DNA from 2 places in the Mesorhizobium sp. B2-3-7 genome. Region 1 is predicted to be linked to the other one. Evidence: riboswitches for the same ligand, from Rfam matches in the RefSeq annotation. Region 1 holds a riboswitch; the other holds the start of a gene.
What was found. Region 1 has a riboswitch for thiamine pyrophosphate ahead of FJ940_RS20650 (YkoF family thiamine/hydroxymethylpyrimidine-binding protein). Riboswitches for the same ligand answer to the same signal wherever they lie in the genome.
Positions count from the first base shown of each region.

Region 2: linked by a shared signal. The riboswitch ahead of thiB (thiamine ABC transporter substrate binding subunit) and the one ahead of FJ940_RS20650 (YkoF family thiamine/hydroxymethylpyrimidine-binding protein) in region 1 are both predicted to bind thiamine pyrophosphate.

Region 1 is NZ_VFVV01000010.1:179,284-188,781, forward strand. Features, by position in the region: gene FJ940_RS20615 (glycosyl hydrolase 108 family protein) at 1-358, shown strand, start outside; gene FJ940_RS20620 (hypothetical protein) at 361-561, shown strand; gene FJ940_RS20625 (ABC transporter permease) at 558-797, shown strand; gene FJ940_RS20630 (hypothetical protein) at 782-982, shown strand; gene FJ940_RS20635 (hypothetical protein) at 1,083-1,394, shown strand; gene msrA (peptide-methionine (S)-S-oxide reductase MsrA) at 1,579-2,097, shown strand; gene FJ940_RS20645 (hypothetical protein) at 2,237-2,557, opposite strand; TPP riboswitch at 2,777-2,891, shown strand; gene FJ940_RS20650 (YkoF family thiamine/hydroxymethylpyrimidine-binding protein) at 2,882-3,490, shown strand; gene FJ940_RS20655 (ABC transporter permease) at 3,589-4,344, shown strand; gene FJ940_RS20660 (ABC transporter ATP-binding protein) at 4,341-5,108, shown strand; gene FJ940_RS20665 (ABC transporter substrate-binding protein) at 5,101-6,123, shown strand; gene FJ940_RS20670 (tetratricopeptide repeat protein) at 6,292-8,694, opposite strand; gene FJ940_RS28870 (hypothetical protein) at 8,843-9,022, shown strand; gene FJ940_RS20680 (DUF3309 family protein) at 9,118-9,282, shown strand.
Region 2 is NZ_VFVV01000001.1:29,651-39,148, forward strand. Features, by position in the region: gene FJ940_RS00140 (amino acid ABC transporter substrate-binding protein) at 1-299, opposite strand, end outside; gene FJ940_RS00145 (RNA polymerase factor sigma-32) at 622-1,488, shown strand; gene FJ940_RS00150 (M48 family metalloprotease) at 1,559-3,022, opposite strand; gene thiQ (thiamine ABC transporter ATP-binding protein) at 3,280-4,062, opposite strand; gene thiP (thiamine/thiamine pyrophosphate ABC transporter permease) at 4,062-5,675, opposite strand; gene thiB (thiamine ABC transporter substrate binding subunit) at 5,913-6,911, opposite strand; TPP riboswitch at 6,954-7,069, opposite strand; gene FJ940_RS00175 (thiamine diphosphokinase) at 7,158-7,802, shown strand; gene FJ940_RS00180 (ABC-F family ATP-binding cassette domain-containing protein) at 7,804-9,498, shown strand, end outside.

The DNA of each region.
Region 1 (9,498 bases):
CGTCGTCATCGACAATCTCTGCGATGCCCGCCTGGCTTTCCTGAAGCGGCTTCCGACCTGGCCGACTTTCGGCAAAGGCTGGTCGAGGCGGGTCGGATCCGTCCGCGCACAGGCGCTGCTGCTGACGGCTGTCGGGGCAGGCGAGGCATCGGCCACGCGGCCAGATCCTGCACCGGCCGCTGCTGCGGCGGCGCCGGGCGGCGCTGCTGCCGTAGATGCCGTCGAACCGGTCGCGGCGGCGCCTGCCGGCGCCAACATCCCAGCTGCCACCAAGGCGGGCGGGATCATTGTCGCGTGCCTGCTCGTCGCCTACGCCGCCTGGCACCACATCGCCGCCGCCTTGCAAGGAATGTTCTGATCATGGCCACCACAACCCAGCCGACCATCCGCCCGACCAACAAACTGACGGCCGCGACCATCGCCGCCGCCGCCGTTTCGATTTCCGGCGTCTTCGTGCGCAATGTCTGGCCATCCTGGTACGATGCCGAGACATGGGCCACGCTGCTGCCGCTAGCCGTCTTTGCCGTCGGCTATCTCGTCAAGGACGCGCCAAACCAATGAGCGCGCTCCTCTCCTTCCTGCTCAGCAATTCGACCGTTCTCGGCATCGGCGCAGCCATCGTCGCTGCGTTTGGCTGGGGTGTTCGCCAGCGGCTTGCCGGCGAGCGCGCCGAACGTAGCCGGCAGGCCGCGGCCGAGGCGGCGGCGCGCGACGTCGCCGACCAGGTTGACAACGACATCGGCGCGCTACCCGCCGCCACTGCCCGAAAGGAGCTCAGGTCATGGGCAAGGGATTGATTGTCGCAGCGGCCGCAGCACTTGTCGCGGTAGCCGGCTGCACCACCGTCACCGGCGGATTTTGCGCGGTCTCGAGCCCGCTGCGCTTGTCCGCATCCGCCGTCGCAGCACTGTCGGATGCGGAAGTCCGGACGCTGCTGGCGCACAACCGCAAGGGCGAGAAACTGTGCGGGTGGAAGCCATGACGATCGTGTTGCCGCTCGATTCGGGCCCTGCTGCTCGGGGACCGCTCATCTTCGGTGCCGGATCGGTCGTTCTGTTTCCTGATCGCGAGACAATGAAATGATGCATGATCTTTTCGACCTGCTCGGTATTAAGGTGCCGGTGGTGGTCGCCGGCCTTTCCGGCGGCATATTGCGCGCGCTGTCGCGCCACCGCTACAAACCGCGCGAGATGGTGGCCTCGCCGATCTGCGGCGCGCTAGCCGCCGCCTATCTGACGCTGCCCGTGGTCCAGTATTCCCGCGCCATGGGCCTGCCGATGGCCAATGACGACACCACGACCCTGGCGGCCGCATTCCTCATCGGCGTCTGCGCGATGTGGATATCGGATATCGTATTCGAGGTCGTGGTGCGCAGGTTCAGGCCTGGGGAGTGACGCCGCGCGTCCGTGGTGATCGGCAGCAGGACGCGCCCGTCGACTGGACGAAGCCGACGACAATGCCCATCTATGGGAAATCCTGGAGCGGCTGTCATAGCGCCGGGCCTCCAGTTTTATCGTGCGCAATTCCGGACGGAAACGGCTACAACCTTTCCCCGGAGTTGCTTTGGGGAGATTTGATATGGCGACTTCAAGCGAACGCGCGGTGCTTGCCGGCGGCTGTTTCTGGGGCATGCAGGATCTGATCCGACGCATCCCGGGCGTCCTGTCCACGCGCGTCGGCTACAGCGGCGGCGACGTGCCTGATGCCACCTACCGAAACCACGGCACCCATGCCGAAGCCATCGAGATCAATTTCGATCCCGCCAGGGTGAGCTACCGTACGCTGCTGGAGTTCTTCTTCCAGATTCATGATCCGACGACACGCAACCGCCAGGGCAACGATGTGGGGATGAGCTACCGTTCGGCGATCTACTACACCAGCGATGAGCAGAAGCGCGTCGCCGAAGACACCATCGCCGACGTCGACGCCTCGGGCCTGTGGCCCGGCAAGGTGGTCACCGAGGTGGCTCCGGCCGGCGCGTTCTGGGAAGCCGAACCCGAGCATCAGGACTATCTGCAGAAATACCCGAACGGCTACACCTGTCATTTCGTCAGGCCGGGCTGGAAGCTGCCGGTTCGCGAAAAGGCTGTATCGTAGACGGCGCCCGAACCGAGACGAAGGCCGATGGCGGTTTACGTCTCAGGCGCCTGCCTGTTCGGCGAGGGTGAAACATAAAGAGACGGAAACGCCACGGAACAGACGCCCCGTGGCGTTCTCCAGCAGTTTCGGCGAATGGCTACTTGCCGCAATGCTTGTCATTGACGGTCGGCGAAGCGGTGCCCGGAGCGGTGTGGCTGGCATCCGGCTGAGCACCTTGTGGGCTGGCCGGACAGTTCCGGTCCGCGTTCGAATTCATGCCGTCGGGCATGGCGGTCGTGCTGCCGGTCGTGCCAGGATCCACAGTGTTCGGCGGTGCCGGCGTGTTCGGGTCGACCGTGACCGACTGGCCGCTGCCGGGCCCATTATTATTGGCGCCGTTTCCGCCAGCACTTTGCGACATCGCCGAAGTCGCGAGACCAATTGTAAGAGCCGAAGCTGCGAGGATTTTCATGAACATGGTTTGTCTCCATTTCTGTGAAGTCTTCGCTCGTTTCCACGAAGTTCGTCGCGTTTGCGACTATAGGGACAACCACTCGTCGTGGCTAAGGTTCCGGACAAATTTCCCTCAAGACCGGGCCCGACGGAACCGCCCATAAATCAGGCCTGGCGCAATGCATTTCCGGCGATGGTCCTGAAAAAAACAGCTTTCATAGCCGCCCGATTGGTGCTTTAACGCGTCCATCCACAGGGGTGCTCCGTACGGTCGGGGCTGAGACGGGGGGCGGCAAGCCCACAGACCCTAGAAGCTGATCTGGGTAATACCAGCGGAGCGAGGCGGGCGATGTTTTCAGGCGCACAGATTTCCCTATATCCCATGTCCGGCGATTTTGTCGGCGTCATCCTTGGCGCGCTCGGGGCACTGGACCCCTATCGTGATCGACTGCGGATCGAGACCGACGATATCTCGACCTTGCTTGTCGGGCCGCCCGAGGTGCTGTTTCCTGCCATGCGCGACCTGTTCGTGGCGGCAGCGCGCAGCGGCAAGCATTGCGTGCTTTCGGCCGCCATCTCGCGCGGCTGCCCGGGCGAGCCGGACGATCCGATCTGCCGCTCCGACGCGTTTGGCGGACCTGCCGGGCCGCTCGGCCCGCGCAAGGAAGCGGCTATCGCCGCCGTGCGCGGCGTGGCCGTCACCGGCCAGCCGGCGGCGGCGCAGTTCTCGCTTTACGTCATGGGCACCGACGACCACATGGACGAGATCTATGGCTGCATCGACTTCCTGAAGCAGTCGGGCGTATATGAGCGCTCCAAGCATTTCTGCACAAAGTTGCGCGGCGACGCAGGCGCCATTTTTACCGCACTCAACGAGGCCTTTTGCCGCTTCGGGCCGGGTGCCGGTCACGTAACGCTCGACGTCACCGTCTCGGCCAACAGCCCCACCGCCGTCTGACGGCGCGCCCCGCGCCATCCGCTCCGGGTACCTGCGTGTCCTCCCCGTCCGCCCCTTCGCGTCCGATCGTGGACCTCATCGCCAGAACCGCTCCGGCGATGCTTTCGGTGGGGCTGCTGCTAGCCGCGTGGGAACTCTATGCGCGCTTTGGTGGCATCAAGCCGACAATCCTCCCGGCGCCATCGCGCGTCTTCGCTCAGGCAATGCTCAACCGGCACGCGCTGGCCGATAACGCCGTGCCAACCCTCCGTGCCACGCTCGCAGGCTTTGCCTGTTCGCTCGGCGGTGCCTTTGCGATGTCGATATTGATCGACTTCTCCCAGCCATTGCGGCGCGCCCTTTTTCCGGTCTTCGTGGTCAGCCAGACCTTGCCGCTGGTGGCGATTGCACCGCTGGTGGTGCTGTGGTTCGGCTTTGGGCTGATGCCCAAGATCATGCTGGTGGCGCTGGTCACCTTCTTTCCGATGTTGGTGGCTTTGGCCGAAGGATATGAGGCGACGGAGGCTGAGATCGGCCAAATGCTGCGCGCCATGGGGGCAGGGCGCTGGCGTGTCTTCGTCCTGGCGCGGCTGCCCTCGGCGCTGCCCTACTTCTTCGCCGGTGTCAGGATCTCGATCACCTATGCTGTCGTGGGCGCCATCTTCGCCGAATATGCGGGCGCGGCGAAGGGCCTCGGCATCTACATGCTCAACGCCAAGAACAACTTCCGCCCGGACCTGGTGCTGGCCGCCGTCGCCGTCAGCGCCGTGCTGACGCTCGTCCTGTTCGGGCTGACGATGCTGGTCCAGCGCCTTGCCATGCCATGGGAACGGACCGCCGGCGGGCGGGCCGCAGGAAAGGGGCCGTGGCGATGAACCGGCTCGAACTGCGACATGTGCGCAAGGCCTTCGAAGGACTCGACGTGCTTGCCGACATTTCGCTCAGCGTCGGCGCCGGCGAATTCGTCTCCATTCTGGGCCCCTCCGGCGCCGGCAAGTCGACGCTGTTCCAGCTTCTGACCGGCGCGCTTCACGGCGAGGGCGAGATATTCTTCGACGGCAAGCCGCTCGATGACCACGGCCGGCATTTCGCTTTCATGCCGCAGCGCGACGCGTTGATGCCTTGGCGGCGCATTCTTGACAACGCCACGCTCGGGCTTGAGGTGCAAGGTGTCAGGCGCAAGGCTGCCCGCGCTCGCGTTGCTCCGCTGTTCGAGGAATTCGGGCTTGCCGGTTTCGAACGGCATTTTCCGGCGCAGCTTTCCGGCGGCATGCGCCAGCGCGCGGCCTTGCTGCGCACCGTGGTGCAGGAACGCGATATGCTGCTGCTCGACGAGCCGTTCGGCGCACTCGATGCGCTGACCCGCGCCGCCATGCAACGCTGGTTGGAACAGATGTGGCGGCGCCACTGCTGGACGGCGCTGCTGATCACCCACGACGTGCGCGAAGCTGTGTTCCTGTCCGACCGCATCTATGTGCTTTCGGCGCGGCCGGCGCGCGTCGTCGCTGAGATCACCGTGCCGCTGCCGCGTCCACGCGAACTGGCCGGCGGCGCTGCACGGCAGGCCGGCACCCTCGAAGCCGAGATCCTCGACATCCTCCTCAACCCGAGCCACCAGAAGGACACGGACCATGACTGACCTGACGCGCCGGCAAGCCTGGCTGCTCACTGCCGCTGCCGGCCTTCCCCTTGTAGCCCGGCCAGGCCGATCTCTTGCCCAGGCGGCCGCCCGGAAAGTAACGGTGGCGCTGGACTGGACGGTCAACACCAACCATATCGGCCTGTTCGTCGCTCGCGACAAAGGGTTTTACAGCGAGGCCGGCCTCGAGGTCGACATCCTGCCCTACAGCGATACCGGTGCAGGCACGCTGGTTGCCAACCGCGTTGCCGATTTCGGCATCAACGGCTCCATCGGCCTCTTCACCCAGAAAACCGCCGGCGCCGATCTCAAGGCGGTCTATGCCGTGGTGCAGTCCGAAACCGGACGGCTGGTGTTCAATGCAGCGCGTGACGAGATCAAAACCCCCAGGGATCTTGACGGCCTGACCTATGGCGGTTTCGGCAGTGCCTGGGAAAACGCGCTGATCTCGACCATCATCCGTCACGATGGCGGCAAGGGGGCTTTCGAAACGGTGACGCTCGGCACGTCCGCCTATGAGGCGCTGGCCAACGGTTCGGTCGACTTCACGTTGGAGGTCTCGACCTGGGAAGGCGTCGAGGCAGAACTGAAAGGCGTCAAACAGCGAAGCTTCGTCTATGCCGACTACGGCGTGCCCGACGAACACACCACGCTGATCTCCTCTAGCGATGCGTATCTGCGTGCAAATCCGGAATTGGCGTCGGGCTTCATACGGGCAACGCGGCGCGGCTACCAGTTCACCGTCGACCATCCCGAAGAAGCGGCCACACTGCTGATCGCCGCCAACAAGGACGCCCTGACCAATCCGGCATTGATCCACGCCTCGCTGAAGACGCTGATCGACGGGCACTATCTGCGCCGGCAAAACGGCGCCATAGGCAGCATGGACCCGGCCAAGATGGAAGCGATCGGTTCCTATCTCTTCGCCGCCGGCATCCTCCGGAACGGGGACGGCGAGCCCGTTGCCCGGCAACCGGATTTTGGCAACTATTTCAGTAACTTCTATTTGGGGTAGGGATCAAACCGCATCGGGCGCCAGCGCTGCTCAAGCTGATTGCCTTTCGTCAGCCTCGTCAGAGCTGCGCCCAAGGCAAAACCTTTACCGCAATAAAGCACAGAGCGGCGACTGCCATTACGCCCAAACCACTCCAACGCAAAATCCGCGCCCTCCCGAAAAGCCCGTCTAATCTACCCCAAGGCTCAGTGCCTTCTTGCGATCGGCCTGAGCACGCTTGCGGTTGCCCTTGGCTTCCCACGCCCGGCTCCGCGCCTCGTAGGCGGTTGCGAAATCCGGCTTAAGCCTTATCGCCTGGCTGAAATCCGCGATGGCCCCTTCATAGTCCGCTCTGCTGGTTCGGATCACGCCTCGACCGAAATAGCCAAAGGGGTTCTTGTGATCGAGGCTGATGGCCTTTTCGAAATCGTGCAGCGCGGCGACGTCCTCGTGCCCTCCCATCCATAGGAGGCCTCGATCGGCATAGACCCTTGCGTCCGCGGGGTTGAGATTGATGGCCTTTTCGAAGTCGGCAAACGCCCCGTCGTAGTTTTCCTGGAAACTGAGGTTCTGGCCGCGACTGTAGTAGGTCTCGGCTATATTCGGATTGATCGCGATCGCCTGCGTGTAATCGGCAACAGCATGAGCATAATCGTTCTTGGCCTCCCAAGCCATGGCCCGGGCCAGATAGGCGTCATGAAATGCCGGGACCAGTGCGATCGCCTTGCCATACAGGGCTATGGCGCCGTCATAGTCATTTTTCTCATGCAGCCTCCGACCCTTGGCGAAAAGCGCCTTGGCGGCCGAATCAGTATCGCTCGGTGCGGCCGAACCGGCGGCTGAACTGGCGGTGGCCGCCGCCGAGCTGACGGCGCCGAGCGTGGCGGCCGCCATATCGCCCTGTCCCTTCGCAGCCACAGCCGCCTTGCGGGCGACCGCGTAATCGCGATTGTCGGGATCGAGCTTGATCGCCTGGCCGAAGTCGGCGATTGCCTCGTCATAGTCCTTCATGTCAGCACGCGCCATGCCGCGCCCATAATAGCTGGCGTCGTCTTTCGGATCGATCTCGATGGCTATCGAATAGGCGGCAATCGCGCGCCCCGCGTCGCCCTTGGCGTGCCAGGCCATGCCGATGCAGAAGTAGGCGTCGCGCGCCTTTGGATCGAGTGTTGAAGCCCGGCTGCAATCGGCAAGAGCGCTTTCGGCATCGCCTGACGTGATCTTGGCGAGGCCCCGGCGAGAATGAGCCGCAGCAAAATTGGGGGCGAGCTGGATGACCGTGTCGTAATCGGCGATCGCTTGCTCGTAAACGCGTTTGGCGGCCTGGGCCTTGCCGCGGCCGTAATAGGCGAACCGGTTGTTCGGATCGAGCGCAATCGCTTTGTTGTAGGCGCCGATCGCCTGATCGTACTTGCCCATGTCCAGGAAGGCATCGCCGCCAAGGATCGCTTCGAGGGCGCGCGGATCGGTCGCCTCCAGAACCCTTGCGGCCAGCGTGTCTTGGGTGGCAGTGATATCCGGAACGACGGCTCGCTGCTTTTGCTGTTGGGTGTCCGGCAACGGTGCCGGCTTGCTTTGGTCGGCGGCAAGCTGAGCGCCGCAGCTTCCTGCCCGCATCGGATCAAGCTCGATGGCGCGCAGGCAATCCGCCGCCGCTCCGGCGCTGTCTCCCTTGAGTGTCCTTGCGCGGCTGCGCCCGAGATAGGCGTCCGCATTGTCGGGATCGAGGCTGATCGCCTTGTCGAAATCGAGAAGCGCGCCCTCGAGGCCATACTTCGACAGCCGCATCCCCGCACGCTCGATCAAGGTCTTTGCGGCTGCGCGATTGCTGGTCGTATCCTTGGCGGCGGATAAGTTCTCGCCGGGCGCCTGTTCAGCATCATCATCGGTGACAGTGGGATCGAACTCACTCTCGGCGGCGCGGGCGATACCGCGTTTGACATTGGCCAATATGTTGTTGGGATCGATACGGACCGCCTCGTCATACTCGGCCAGGGCCTGTTTCGGGTCGCCCATCCTGTCCCAGGCGATGCCCAGGCCCGCATGCGCCTTGCCATTCTGAGGGTCCGCCTCGATTGCCTGTTGGAAATCGATGATGGCCGCGTCGGTCTTGCCCTTGTGCAGGAAGGCGAGGCCACGGTTGCTGTAGGCAGCGCTGGAGGACGGCTCCAGGCTGATGGCGATGTTGAAGTCCGCGATCGCACGGTCGTCGTCTCCATTGCTGAACCAGTCGGCGCCGCGGTTGAGATACGCGGAAGCGTCGTTCGGATCGAGCGCGATCGCCTCGCTGTAGTCGGCGATCGATCGGTCGTATTGCTTCTGGTCGCCGAGAGCGACGCCCCTTTGGAAATAGGCTGTGGCGCGGCTGCGCGCTGGCTCTGCGGCGTCCTCCGCAATCGCGGAGCAGGCAACAATGCGCTTGTCCGACTCGATGTCCTCGCCGAAGCAGGTTGCATAATCCTTCTCGGCTGCGAGCGCAGGCGTGTTCCGGGCGAGCGCGGCGCCAAGCCCGGCTGAGGGCCACCGGTCGGGCGCAAGGCTTGTCAGCGCGATCGCGGCGGCGAGGAGCCCCGCATCCTTCCACCTCATCATATCGCTGGTCCCCCCAAAACTTTAATCCGCCTTGGCAGCTAGGTTCCCTACTGTTCCTTATTTGTTCCAGAAATGCAAGCATGAATTGCAAATCCGCTCTCACAGATCTGACGATGCAAGATCGAGATAAGTCGAAGCGGATCCGATCTTGACGCTCAACCGCGTGTTTTTGCTGTCGGCTTTATCCTTCTACAATCTCGCCGTTTACGCCGTAGTCACGTTCCTTCAGCTTTATCGTATCCTGCGCGTCGGCCGGTCGGAAAGCCCCGCCATTGCGGCAGGACTGCTGCACGAATTGCGCCGTCGCCTTCTCGACGTCATGCATTAGGTGGAACGCGAACGCGTTCAAAGCGTTGTCTGTGAGCAACATTCTCAACCCAGAAGTGCCGAACCGGCGCGCAAGTGCCTGCGGGAGTGGAAGCCATGAGTCTTGGAACCATCCTTATCATCATCCTTATCCTCGCCCTGCTCGGCGGCTTCAGTGGCCTCGGCGGCGGTCCGTTCTACGGAACCGGTTATTATGGTGGCGGCGGGCTGGGGCTTGTGTTGCTGATCGTCATTATTCTGGTCGTGCTCGGACGCATCTAAAGCGCGTCGTGCACGTCGTTCTCACAAGGCGAGAGCCGCTTTTGGGCGACATGCATTGTTTGGGCGACATGCATTGGTCGCTGATCGCGATCCCGTGACCAATGTCGATGCCGGTGCGCACCGGATCGTGATGCGGGCAAACAGGCTTGTGATCGGGCCTCTGGCGAAACTCCCGTAAGGTGATTTCGGTCCACACCCCCCGTGGAAAGCAAGAGG
Region 2 (9,498 bases), on a different contig from region 1:
TCGTTGATGACCGCGTCATAGCGGTTGGCATCGAGGCCCGCGATCAGCCCGTCCCATTTGCCCTCGAGGAACTCTACCTTCACGCCGAGCTTTTCGCCGATCGCCTTGGCGATTTCGACATCGAAGCCGACCAGCGCTCCGCCGGCATCATGATAGGTAAAGGGTGCGTAGGTGCCCTCCGTGCCGACCTTGATGACGCCGGCCTGCTTGATCTGGTCGAGATTGGCGCCGGCATAGCCTGCGGTAACAGCCAGAACCTGCAAAGTTCCGGCGACGATGAGCGACTTGAGCCATTTCATTTTTCTGTGATCCCGTCCTGGCCTGATATCCGGCATGGTGTGTGAGCGCTGGAAATTGACAGATGTGAGTTGAAAAAATAAGGAATGAGATTTCAAAAACATCCATTATTCGGAATCGGATTCTACCACTGACGTTTCTGGCGGTGCCTCGAACCCGCCCTGAGTTTTTTCGCGCAGCCTCCACGCCGCGCCGCCGGCGGCGGAACCTTTCCCGCGCATGGCACGTTTTGCGTTCGTTGTAGGGCAGGACGCCGTCATTTCAAGTCGAGCGGCTGCCGGGTTTCGAAATGACATCCGTATCGCCAGAGCCAGGGAGTGCCTCATGATGGAAGACACGGCAGGACGGATCATGGTCCGCGCGGCAATGAGGGCTCCCTATCTCGAACGTGACGAGGAGTTGCGGCTGGCGCTGCGCTGGAAAAAGGACAACGACCAGAACGCGCTGCACAGCATCACCGTGGCGCATATGCGCCTGGTCATTTCCATGGCCTCCAAATTCCGTCATTACGGCCTGCCGCTTGGCGATCTGGTCCAGGAGGGCCATGTCGGCCTGCTCGAGGCCGCGGCCCGTTTCGAGCCGGAGCGCGAAGTGCGGTTTTCGACCTATGCGACCTGGTGGATCCGGGCCTCGATGCAGGACTACATCCTGCGCAACTGGTCGATCGTGCGCGGCGGCACCAGCTCGGCGCAAAAGGCTCTGTTCTTCAACCTGCGGCGCCTGCGCGCCCGGCTGGCGAACGGCGCCGCGGAGCCGCTGTCGAACAGGACGCTGTACCGTGAGGTTTCAGCGGCCCTCGGCGTCTCCGAAGCCGATGTCGCGCTGATGGATTCGCGGCTCTCGGCGCCCGACTCCTCCCTCAATGTCCCGCTTGCCGACGATGGGGGCGCGACCGAGCGGATGGACTTCCTCGTGTCGGACGATCCCTTGCCCGACGAGGTCGTCAGCGACACCATCGATATCGAACGCCGCTCGATATGGCTGAAGGCGGCGCTTGCCGCACTCAACGCGCGTGAGCTGCGCATCATCGAGGAGCGTCGGCTGAGCGACGAGGGCGCGACGCTCGAAGCGCTCGGCGAGACGCTTGGCATTTCCAAGGAACGCGTGCGCCAGATCGAGGCCCGCGCCATGGAAAAGCTGAAAGTGGCGCTGGTGAAGCAGAACCCGGAATTCCTCGCCACCGCCGCCTAAGTGGGAAAGTGTGTAACGGTTCCCGTCCGGGAATTGCGAAAACGAGAGAGCGGTCAGCGCCGACTATCGGCTATTTGTCGGTGACGATCTTGACCTTGTCGCCGGCCGAAACCGCAGCCCCCGGCGACAGCGCGTTGAGCACCCGGAACAGGTCGAGTTTGCGGTCGACGCCGACCATCTGCGCCGAAAGCGAACCCATCGTCTGCCCCGGCTGGACGGTGACCACGCGGATATGCAGCGGCTTCAGCGCCGCCTTTTCGGCGGCACTCAGAATGCGGAACGAGCCGCTGACGGAACGCGCCACGGTGTCGAGCGACGTGCTGGCGGATGGTGCCGCCGTCAGCAGCCGGTAGACCTGGCCGCCGGCGCGGATTACCGCGATATCGAACTGCCAGCCTTCGGCGCCTGCATGCGCCGTCGCCGCCTCGTTGCCGTTGATCGTTTCCTGCCTGACGCTCGCGTCGTCGAGACCGGCCACCCAGCCGCTCCTGATATAATCGGTCAGCGCACGGTTCTTGTCGATCGACACGCCGTCGAAGCGGATCGCAATGTCGCCCGGCCCGGTCGCCGTCACGGCGGCGGCCGAATTGTCGATGATGAAGCCCTCCGGCACCGAGAAGGACACGCCCAGGCCCGGATGCAGAAAGGTCTCGCCGCGCACATACCCTTCTTCCGGCGTGTCGCCGTAGAGCAGGCCGTCTATCCCGGCGAGGAAGGCGTCGCGATCGCGGGTGCCGACGCCCGGCGGGCCGAACTGGCGGGCATGGCGTTGCGCAAGGTCGATACGCTGCGGCGTATTGGGATGCGTTGCCAGGAAATCGAGGCTGGCGTCGGTGGCGCCGCTGATCGAGCGGAAATCGGTGTAGGCCGACATGGACTGCAAGAAGCGGCCGGCGGCGTAAGGATCGTAGCCGGCTTCGCCGATCGACTTGATGCCGATCGCGTCGGCCTCCAGTTCCTGGTTGCGCGAAAACTGCGCCAGTCTCAGCTTGCCGCGGATCAGCGCCGCCTTGGCGGTCGGGCTGTCGCCGAGCACGTCGGAAACAACCTTGGTGGCGAGCCCCTCCTCGGCCTCGAGCTGCTGGCGCTGCAGGCCGTGGTTAGCGGTGACGTGGCCCATCTCATGCGCGATGACGGCGGCGAGCTCGGCCGAATCATTGGCCAGCGCCAGCAGGCCGCGCGTGACGTAGAGGTAGCCGCCCGGCAGTGCGAAGGCATTGACGTTGGGCGAATTGAGGATGGTGATACGATAGGTCTGGGTCGGGTTGGCCGACACCACCGTCAGGCTGCCTACGACCTTGGCGACCATGCGCTCGAGCTTGGGATCGGAGTATTCGCCGCCATAGGTCGCCAGGATGCGTGGATGCTGCGCCTTGGCCAGTTCGGCCAATTTGTTATTGGCCGCGACATTGTCGACCGTGATCGGTTTGTCGGAAGGCTGGAAGCCGGATTCCTGGACTTCCGGAGGTGTGAACATCTGGCAGCTTGCCAGGGCCACGACAAAGCCGGCCAGCGCCAGAAAGCGCGCCAGCATTTTCCCTCTTGGTCTTTCCGTGCCGGTCGGCAGAACGGCTTCCTTTCGGGTCTGGCGCATGCCCGCGAAAATCGGGGCGATCCTCGCAAGGGCTCATGCGCAAATCAAAGCATTACAGCATCCACGCCATACCAACGCGCGGCGGATGCTGCAGGCAAATCACGGCCTGCACCGGACCGGTACAGGGCGGACCTAGCCACACTACCTCTGTCATGGCAAGCAATCGCCCCGTCGCCAGGAGCCGGTTTGAGCGTAAATTATGTCCGCTTCCGGGCAATATCTCGTGATCCAGCCTCCCAGGCGCTTGTGCCAACATAGCGCCGGAAAACTTCAGGACCAGCCCCGGCAAAGAAATCATCCGCCTTGCCCTTGGCGGCAACCATGCCGTTGTCGAGGAACACCACCTCCTCACAAATACGGCGTGCGTCCTGTGGCTGGTGCGTGACGAACAGCAGCGTCATGCCCCGCTCGGCATGCACGTCGGCGACAAGATCGAGCATGTCGTCGCGCAAGGCCGGTCCGAGTGAAGCGAAAGGCTCGTCCAGAAGAAGCACCGGGCGGTTGCGAACCAGCACGCGCGTCAATGCGACACGCTGGCGTTCGCCTCCCGAAAGTTCGCGCGGCAGGCGTCTTTCCTTGCCCGCGAGGCCGGTGCGCGCGATCGCCTCCGCGATGTCAGCGCGGTCGGCCTCGGTCAGCCGCAGCGAGGGCGAGCGGCCGAGCCCGACATTCTCTTCGACCGAAAGATGGGCAAAAAGATTGTTTTCCTGGAACACCATCGACACCGGCCGCGCCGAAGGCGGCGCCGCGCCGACATTGGCGCCGCCGATCAGCACGCGGCCAGCCTGCGGCGTCTCGAAGCCCGCCACCAGATTGAGCAGCGTCGACTTGCCCGAGCCGCTCGGCCCCATGATGGCGGTAATTTTCGACGCGGCGAAATCGACATCGAAAACGAGCGGCGCGTCGCCGTAGCTGAACGAGACCGTGTCCAGCCGCACCTCGGCTCCCCTTGTCGCACCATTGGTGGCGCCCGCAGCCATCAGTCTCGTTCTCCCCTTCCCAGCCCGCTCGCCGCCACCACAAGCGCAAGGCAGACCAGACCGAGCAGCAGCGCCAGGCCGGCGGCGTCCTCGGTCCGGTAGCTGCCCATGCGCGCCAGGAGAAGGTAGGGCAAGGTCTGCACGGAATCACTGCCGAACAATGCGATGACGCCGAGATCGCCAAGCGACAGCGCCATGGCAAACGCGAAGGCGGTGGCCAGCGGCCGTCGCAGCGAGGGCCAGTCGACCAGCCGCAACCGGGCCCAGCCCGCTATTCCCAGAAGCGCGCAGAGCCGCTCATGGCGCTCGCTCGCCGCATCATAGGCGGGGCGGATGGCACGGATGGCGAAAGGCATCGCCATGACTGCATTGACAGTGACGACCATGACCGGGGCTATGGCAAAGACATCGCCGAAATGGCGCAGCAGAAGGAACCAGCCGGAGCCGATGACGATGGGCGGCACGACTAGGACGAAGCCGGCACCGGTGTCGGTGGCGTGTTCGAGCACGGTCCGCGGACCGGAGCGGCGCTTCAGGGCCAGCACGCGGCGCGCCATGGTGAGCGAAAGCGACAGCGCAACCGACAGCAGCGCCGACAGGAAAGCCAGCACGGCGCTGGTCAGCGTCGCCTGCCGCACCGCCGCTTCGCCGGCGAGACGACCGAGGTCGGCGCCGAGGCCTGACATCAGCGTCGCCGTCATCGGCCCGGCGACGAACAAAAGGGCCAGCACGACGAGCGCGGCATTCAGCGCGGTCTCGGTCCTGCCGGCCGAGACGTAGCGGCGCGGCGCCACCGGCAGATTGGCGTCACCGGTGGTGTTGGCGCCGAGCCGCGTCAACGCCAGCACCACGACAAAGGTCAGCGCGATCTGCAGCAGCGTCAGCGCCACCGCCCGCGCGGGATCGAAATCGAAACGCAGCGCCTGGTAGATGCCGACCTCCAGCGTCGTCGCGCCGGGGCCACCGCCCAGCGTCAACACGATCGTGAAGGACGTGATGCAGAGCATGAACACCAGGCCGGCGACGCCCGGCAGAGCGGCGCGCAGTGTCGGCCACTCGATCAGCCGGAAAGCCGGTGCGGCACCCATACCCAGCTGGCTCGCCAGCCGCCATTGATCGGCTTGGATGGTTTGCAGCGCTTCGAGGAACAGCCGCGTGGCCAGCGGCAGGTTGAAGAAGACATGAGCAACGAGGATGCCGGAGAGGCCATAGATGCCCGGCCAATTGTAACCGCCGACGGCACCAAGAAAGCCGGCGAAATAGCCGGCGCGGCCATAGAGCGCCAGGATGCCGAGCGCCGCCACGATCGCCGGCAGCGCCAACGGCAGGGCGAAGAGCTGGAGGATGAAGCCGCGGCCGGGAAAGCGCGGATGCCGCGACAGCGCGCGAGCCACGAACAGGGCCGGCGCCACCGACAACAGCGTCGAAAGCGCCGCCTGCCACAACGTAAAGCGCACGACGCGCAGGAGATAAGGATCGAAGGCTGCCCAGGCTCCGGAGAAATCGTTCGCGCCTTCGAAAAGAAGACCCGCAAACGCGCCGCCGATCAGGAGCCCGATCGCCGCAAGCGCGAGGATACCGGCGGAGATGCGGGGGTCAGACGCGCGCTGCACGCTGCGCCACCCAAAGGACCTTTAGCGAGCGTCGCGTTCCTTCGCGCCCCCCTCTGTCCTGCCGGACATCTCCCCCACTTGGGGAGAGATTGGCTGCTTCAGCGCTCCACCCTCTCCTGTGACGTCGCCAATTGGCGAAAGCCGTCGTGACGGCCAATCTCCCCCCTCGTGGGGGAGATGTCCGGCAGGACAGTGGGGGGCGCTGTAGAGCACTCATCATCCGATCATACGACCAAACTACTTGCTCATCACCGCCAGCCATTCATCCACCCATGCCTTGCGGTTGGCCGCGACCTCCTCGGGACTGAACAGCAAGGTTTTGGTCGGTTTGACCAGTCTGTCGAAGGCCGGATTGAGCGGCTTGTCGGTCTTGCCGGCCGGGAACATCCAGTTGGTCTCGGGGATGGCATCCTGGAATTTCGGCCCGGTCATGAAGGCGATGAACTTTTCCGCCAGCGGATTTTTGGCTCCCGTCGTGGTGATGCCGGCGACCTCGATCTGCAGATACTCGCCCTCCTCGAAGGAAGCGGCCTGGTAGCGCTCGGTGTTCTCGGCAACCATGTGGTAGGCGGGCGAGGTCGTGTAGGACAGCACCATCGGCGCCTCGCCCTTGGTGAACAGGCCGTAGGCCTCGCTCCAGCCCGGCGTCACGGTCAAGACCTTCGCCTTGAGCTTGGCCCAGGCCTCCGGCGCCTTGTCGCCATAGACCGACTTCACCCACAACAGCAGGCCGAGGCCCGGCGTCGAGGTGCGCGGATCCTGGATAACGATCTTGTCGTCGGCACTGCCCTCGACCAATTCCTTCAGGCTCTTGGGCGGCGTCTTCAGCTTCTGCGTGTCATAGACGACGGCGAAATAGCCATAGTCGTACGGGACAAAGATGTCGTCGTTCCAGCCGCCCGGCACATTGAGCCCGGTCACGGCGCCATGCGGCGCAAACAGGCCAGTGGCCTTGGCATCGGCGGTGAGATTGGTGTCGAGGCCAAGCACGATGTCGGCCTTGGTCGCGGCCCCTTCCAGCTTGACGCGGTTGAGCAGCGCGACGCCGTCGGCAACCGAGACGAAGTCGACATCGCAGCCGCATTCGGCCTCGAATTCCTTCTTCACCACCGGGCCGGGGCCCCAGTCGGCGGTAAAGCTCTCATAAGTGTAGACGGTGAGCTTGTCCTTGGCTAAGGCCGGCCCGGACAGAACCACGACCATTGCAGAGACAAGGGCGTATAAAAGCGTGCGCATCGGCGCCTCCTTCGTTCGGGTTAAAGGAATTGAGGCGTCGGACTGTCCGAAACGTCTAATCCCTCCGCCGGTACAAACCGGATCAGGTTCAGCGGGTTGGCGAGACTGCCTCTCAGCCGGTCCGCGAAATATCGCGTCCGGCACCCCGTTAGAGCGCCTCGACACATAGGCCCGGCCGGTGAACCGCGCAAGTGGCTGTTTGCCGGCCTTCCGTTTCCGCTGCCGGGCTGGTAAGGGCCACACGATATGAGCACATTCACCATCCTGCTTGGCGGCGATCTCATCCGCACGCCACGGCTCGACCGTCAGGTCGAGGGAACCCGCGTCGTCGCCGCCGATGCCGGCATCGGCCATGCAAGCACGCTCGGCCTTGTGCCGGAACTGTGGGTCGGCGATTTCGATTCCGTGCCCGCCGGCCTGCCGGATGAGTTGGCCGCCGTGCCGCGCCGGACCTTCCCGGCAGAGAAGGACGCCACCGATGGAGAACTCGCGATATCGGCCGCCCTGGAGCGCGGCGCGACCAGCCTCGTGCTCGCCGGCGCCTTCGGCGGCAAGCGCGCCGACCATGCCTTCCTGCACATGGCGCTCGCCCTGCGGCTGGCCGGGGCCGGGACAAAGGTGCTGTTGACCAGCGGCGCGCAGGAAGCCGTGCCCCTGGCGCACGGCACGGCCCGCTTCGACTATGCCGACGGCACCCTGTTCTCGATCCTGGGTTTTTCCGAGCTTGCCGGGCTGACCGTCGCCGGCGCGAAATGGCCGCTTGACCGCGTCAAGGTCGCGTTCGGCTCATCGCTGACCATCTCTAATGAGGTCAAGGGCAGGCTCGAGATCGCGCTGGGAGCGGGGCGCGCGCTGCTGCTCGCCCATCCCTATCCCTTGCCAGAAAGCTGACATGGCGCCGCCTCTTCTCAATCTCGACGGAATAAAACTGACCTTCGGCGGCACGCCCCTGCTCGACGGCGCCGACTTGGCTGCGTCGGCAGGCGACAAGATCGCGCTGGTCGGCCGCAACGGGTCCGGCAAGTCGACGCTGCTCAAGATCGCCGCCGGCCTGATCGAGCCGCAGGACGGCGAGGTGTTCCGCCAGCCATCGGCGACCGTCCGCTATCTGCCGCAAATGCCCGACATGGACGGCTTCGCAACCGTGCGCGCCTATGTCGAGGCCGGCCTCGGTCCCGCCGACGATCCTTATCGCGCCAGCTACCTGATGGAGCACCTCGGCCTCTCGGGCGAGGAGCAGCCGGGCGACCTCTCCGGCGGCGAGGCCAGGCGCGCCGCCCTTGCCCGCGTCATGGCGCCCGAGCCTGATATCCTGCTGCTCGATGAGCCGACCAACCACCTCGATCTCTCGGTGATCGAATGGCTGGAAGAGGAACTCGTCCGCACCTCCTCGGCCCTCATCGTCATCTCGCACGACCGCCGTTTCCTTGAGCGCGTCTCGCGCGCCACCGTGTGGCTCGACCGGGGCCAGACGCGCCGGCTGGATAAGGGCTTCGGCCATTTCGAGGAATGGCGCGACCAGGTGCTTGAGGAAGAAGAGCGCGAACAGCACAAGCTCGGCCGCCAGATCGTGCGCGAGGAACACTGGCTGCGTTATGGCGTGACGGCGCGGCGCAAGCGCAACATGCGCCGCCTGGGCGAATTGCAGACCATGCGCCAGCGTTTTCGCGGCCATCGCGGCGCCGAAGGCACCGCGACCATGGTGGCCAGCGACGCCGCCGAATCCGGCAAGCTGGTGATCGAGGCCAGGAACATCGAGAAGAGCTTTGGCGACCTCACCGTGGTCAAGGGGTTCTCGACCCGCATCCAACGCGGCGACCGCGTCGGCCTCGTCGGGCCGAACGGCGCCGGCAAGACGACGCTTCTGAAGATGCTGACCGGAGAATTGCAGCCGGATGCCGGTTCGGTGCGGCTCGGCACCAATCTGGAGATCGCCACGCTCGACCAGAAGCGCGAGGCGGTCGATCCGCAGGAGACGCTGGCTCAGTATCTCACCGACGGGCGCGGCGAGAACCTTGTCATCAATGGCGAGCAGCGCCACGTCGTCTCCTACATGAAGGACTTCCTGTTCAAGCCGGAGCAGGCACGCACGCCGGTGCGCGAGCTGTCGGGCGGCGAGCGGGCACGGCTGATCCTTGCGCGCGTGCTGGCCCGGCCGGCGAACTTGCTGGTGCTCGATGAGCCGACCAACGATCTCGACATGGAAACGCTGGAGTTGCTGCAGGAACTGGTCGCCGGCTTTGCCGGTACGGTCATCCTGGTCAGCCACGACCGCGATTTCCTCGACCGCACCGTGACCAGCGTGATCGCGCCGGACGGCGGCGGCCGCTGGGTCGAATATGCCGGCGGCTATTCCGACATGCTGGCGCAGCGCGGCGGCACCAGGCTCGACGACCGCAAGGCGCGGGCGAAGGCGGATGCAAGCGAGGCGCCGACGGCGAAGGCGGACAGCCCCACCGCCAAAGCCCCGGCAAAAAAACTCTCGTTCAAGCAGAAATTCGCGCTGGAATCGCTGCCCAAGAAGATCGAGGCGGTGACAGCCTCGATCTCGCGGCTGGAGAACAACATCGCCGATCCGGCCTATTAC